DNA from 2 places in the Nocardia sp. NPDC088792 genome. Region 2 is predicted to be linked to the other one. Evidence: riboswitches for the same ligand, from Rfam matches in the RefSeq annotation. Region 2 holds a riboswitch; the other holds the start of a gene.
The links. Region 2 has a riboswitch for cobalamin ahead of cobN (cobaltochelatase subunit CobN). Riboswitches for the same ligand answer to the same signal wherever they lie in the genome.
Positions count from the first base shown of each region.

Region 1 (2,193 bases), on a different contig from region 2:
GAGGTCACCGTGCACGACACCCTCACCTGGCGGATGGACGCGCAACTCGCGGACGCCTACCGCCGCGGCCGGGTGCTGCTGGCCGGGGATGCGGCGCATACCGTGCCGCCGACCGGTGGGCACGGCATGAATGTCGGGATCGGTGATGCCGACAATCTGGCGTGGAAACTGGCCGCCGTACTGAGCGGCCGGGCGGGCGAATCACTGCTCGACAGCTACGAATCCGAGCGCCGGCCGCTCGCGCGGCAGGTCATCGATATCGCGAGCGACAATGCCCGGCGGGACTACCGGATCGACGATCAGCTCCTGCTCAGTGCGAACTATGCCGCCACGCCGCCGCTCACGCCCGATGGTTACCGGCCGTCGTTCGCAGTGGGTGCGCGGCTGCCGCATGCCTGGTCGGCCGACGGCAACTCGACTCTCGACCTGGTCGGCGTGCGGCCTGCCGCGCTCGCCGCATCACGATTGCCGCGCGAGCTCGCTGCCGCCTGTGGGTCGTCGCCGGACGCCGTTGTGGTGGTGCGACCGGACGGCCATATCGATTCGGTCGAGGATCCGGCCTCGGCCTGACCGGCGGGTCGTTGCCCGTTTCCCACCTGTTGGATGATCGTTTGACCTGGTGGTCAGCTGTTTCGTATCGTCATGTGATCGGCGATTCGTTGGAATCCGGTGTAATTCCGGAACGGTCGCGCCACTGTGAGCATCCGCGTGGATGTGAGTCAGACACCGGGCCGCCGTGTTGATACCGGCTCTGGGGACGCGAAATCCCCTGAAAGCAAGGAGTTCTCGTGGCCACTTCCTACGTTCCTCGTTCCGGCCTCGGCGCGGGCGCGCTGTCCCTGCCGACCACGGCCATGTGGTTGATCGGCACCACTGTGCTGGCACTGCTCGCCATCTACTTCATCGGCATCGATCAGGGCGCCGTCTCGGTGTTCGGCAGTGATATGCACGTGCACGAGTTCGTCCATGACGGACGGCATTTCCTCGGATTCCCCTGCCACTAGTCACGGGAATCGAGTACCCACAATGGAAAAACGGATCATCGGCCGGGGCGTCCTGCTGGGCGCGCTCGGCGGACTCTTCGCGTTCATCTTCGCCCGGATCATGGCCGAGCCCATCATCGATCGGGCCATCGACTACGAATCCGGCCGCGACGACGCCCAGATGGCGCTGGACAAGGCCGCCGGGCTGCCCATGCCCGATATGGGACCCGACATCTTCACCCGCGGCCAGCAGCAGAACATCGGTCTCGGGTTCGGTGTGATCGTGTTCGGCATGGCCATGGGCGCGCTGTTCGCGGTCGTCTACTACCTGGCCATGACCCGCTCGGGCAGGACCACCCCGCGCAATCTCGCGCTGCTGGTGTCGGGCGGCATGTTCCTGGCGTTCTATGCGGTGCCGTTCCTGAAGTACCCGGCCAACCCGCCGTCGATCGGGCATCCGGACACCATCAAGGAACGCACCGGGCTGTACGTGCTCATGATCGTGATCAGCACGGTGGCGCTGTTCGCGGCCATCTGGCTGGGCCGCAGACTGGCCGCGCGACTGGGCAATTGGACCGCGACCATCGCTTCGGGCCTGTCCTTCGTGGTGGTCATGAGCATTGTGATGCTGGTGCTACCGTCGCTCGGACATCTGTCGGCGAACAAGTCGTTCGGCGACTTCGACACGGAAACGCCGCAGCCGCTGAAGGATGCGGCGGGGACCATCGTCTACCCGGGCTTCCCGGCGGACGATCTGTTCCACTTCCGGCTGTACTCCTTCATCGCGCAGGCGATTCTCTGGGCCGTCATCGGCGTCGGGTTCGCCTGGCTCGCACCACGATTGCTCGGTGAGCGCGCCGTCACCGCCCCGGAACAGTCCACCGCGGCGGCATGAGCGCGGTCACCCGCCTCACCCTGGTGACGCATGCGTTCACCGATGCCGTGCAGGCCGCCCGCTTCCCGGCCGATGAACCGCTGAACCCGCTGGGGTTGCGGTCGGTCGAGACGTCGGGCGGACTGTCCGGCGAGGCTGCCGGCGTGTGCTACGCGCCGGAGGCCCGCACCGCGCAGACCGCCGACGCGCTCGGGCTCTCCGGCACCGCCGAGGAAGCCTTGCGCGACTTGGATTGTGGCAGCTGGGCGGGGCGGTCGATGGATGCCATCGCACCCGATCAGCTGATGGCCTGGCTCACCGATCCGGGCTTCCGCG
Region 1 covers NZ_JBIVKC010000002.1:690,848-693,040, forward strand. Annotated here, with positions in the region: gene ACIP5Y_RS12430 (FAD-dependent monooxygenase) at 1-570, shown strand, start outside; cobalamin riboswitch at 612-750, shown strand; gene ACIP5Y_RS12435 (CbtB-domain containing protein) at 855-1,004, shown strand; gene ACIP5Y_RS12440 (CbtA family protein) at 1,027-1,878, shown strand; gene ACIP5Y_RS12445 (histidine phosphatase family protein) at 1,875-2,193, shown strand, end outside.
Region 1: it holds a riboswitch for cobalamin, as region 2 does, so the genes downstream of both, ACIP5Y_RS12435 (CbtB-domain containing protein) here and cobN (cobaltochelatase subunit CobN) in region 2, are expected to answer to the same signal.

Region 2 (2,193 bases):
ATCGCGAAGGCAACCAGAGCGCAAAAGTACACTGACCAGGCGGCAAATCGGTTCCGCCGGACCCATGAAGGAGTATTCGGCATACCCCGAGCGTACGCCTGGGGTGACCGGCGTCACAGGCTTCTGAACTGCGCTTTCGCTCCCGTGGCAGGGGATATGGTCCGCAGCGCTCGGTGACCGGAATGGGACAGGGCCCCACGCGTCTGCGTGGGGCCCTGTTCGGATCTTGTTCGGTCGAGTGCGGCCCGCTCAGGTGTGGCGGGGCTCGATGTATTTGGGTGCGCCGCGGAGCCGGGCGTAGGGCGGGGTCTTTTCCCAGCAGTCGTTGAGGAGGTTGGGGACCAGGTGGTGCTCCACATGGTCGCGGCGGACGGTCGTCGTCATGATGGTGAGGCCCAAGAGGACGGTAGCGGCGCAGATGATGCCCGCGATCATGGCCCACTGGGTGTGGCCGCTGCCTGCTGCTGTCAATGTCATTGCCAGCGTCGCGAAGGCAACCAGTATGCAGAAGTACCCTGACCAGGCGGCGAAGCGATTCCGCCTGACCCATCCCGGAGTGCTAGGCATACGGGCAGCGTACGCCCGGACCGGTCGGTCGCACAGCGACGCGGACCAGCCTTTGCCGCACTGTGATCCGCTGAGCACGACCCGTCGTGGCCACTCCGCGGGGCGCACCGCAAGGACCGGGCAGCCCACGCGATAGCATCGGCGCGCTCGTCGAACGGAAGAAACCGGTGGAATTCCGGTGCGGTCGCGCCACTGTGACAGTCAGACCTTCCCGTCGAGCGCCGAACCGTGCTGGGCGCGTCACCCGAGGAAGGCCGAGACCCTGTGATCCTGCTGCTGTCCACCTCCGACACCGATCTGCTGAGCGCACGCGCCAGCGGGGCCGATTATCGGCTCGGCAATCCGGCGCGTTTGCTGCCGGACGATCTGCCGGGCCTGCTGGTAGGCGCCGACCTCATCGTCGTGCGCATCCTCGGCGGTAAGCGCGCCTGGGAGGAGGGACTGGAGACGCTGCGCGGCAGCGGGATTCCCGTGGTGGCGCTGGGCGGCGAGATCGCGCCGGACGCCGAGCTGATGGAATGCTCGACCGTGCCCGGCGGCGTCGCCGCCGACGCGCACAACTACCTGGCCGCGGGCGGACCCGGAAACCTGCTGCAGCTGCACAACTTCCTGTCCGATACGGTGCTGCTCACCGGGCACGGCTTCGAGCCGCCGGTGGAGATGCCGAGCTGGGGTGAGCTGGAGCGGGATTCGCGTCCGGTCCCGGCGGGCGCGCCGACCGTGGCGGTCGTCTACTACCGCGCCCAGCATCTGGCCGGCAACACCGGCTACATCGATGCACTGTGCGCGGCCATCGAGGACAAGGGCGCGCGGGCGCTGCCCGTGTACTGCGCCTCCCTGCGCACCGCCGAACCCGAACTGCTGGCCCGCCTCCGCGACGCCGACGCGCTCGTGGTGACCGTACTGGCGGCGGGCGGCACCAAGCCGGCCACCGCCTCCGCCGGCGGCGACGACGAGGCCTGGGACGTGGGCGCGCTCGCCGACCTGGATGTGCCGATCCTGCAGGGCCTCTGCCTCACCAGTGGTCGCGAGCAGTGGGCGGCCAATGACGATGGTCTGTCTCCGCTGGATGTGGCCACGCAGGTGGCGGTGCCGGAGTTCGACGGCCGCATCATCACGGTCCCGTTCTCGTTCAAGGAGTTCGACGCCGACGGCCTGTCCACCTACGTACCCGATCCCGAGCGGGCCGCACGGGTGGCGGGTATCGCGACCCGCTATGCCCGGCTGCGTCATATTCCGGCCGCGGACAAGAAGATCGCGATCGTGCTGTCGGCATACCCGACCAAGCATGCCCGCATCGGCAATGCGGTCGGACTGGACACCCCGGCCAGCGCCATCAAGCTGCTGACCGAGATGCGTTCGGCCGGTTACGATCTCGGCGCGGAGGGCGAGATCCCCGGCCTGGAGCAGGCCGACGGTGATGCGCTCATCCACGCCCTCATCGCGGCGGGCGGGCAGGATCCCGACTGGCTGACCGCGGAACAGCTGGAGGGCAACCCGATCCGCATCGGCGCCGACGCCTACACCGCCTGGTTCGAGACCCTGCCCGAGGATCTGCGTGCGGCGGTCGTCGAGGCGTGGGGTCCGCCGCCGGGGGAGATGTACGTCGACCGCTCCGCCGACCCC
Region 2 covers NZ_JBIVKC010000003.1:376,087-378,279, forward strand. Annotated here, with positions in the region: gene ACIP5Y_RS19390 (hypothetical protein) at 250-567, opposite strand; adenosylcobalamin-variant (AdoCbl-variant) riboswitch at 711-842, shown strand; gene cobN (cobaltochelatase subunit CobN) at 832-2,193, shown strand, end outside.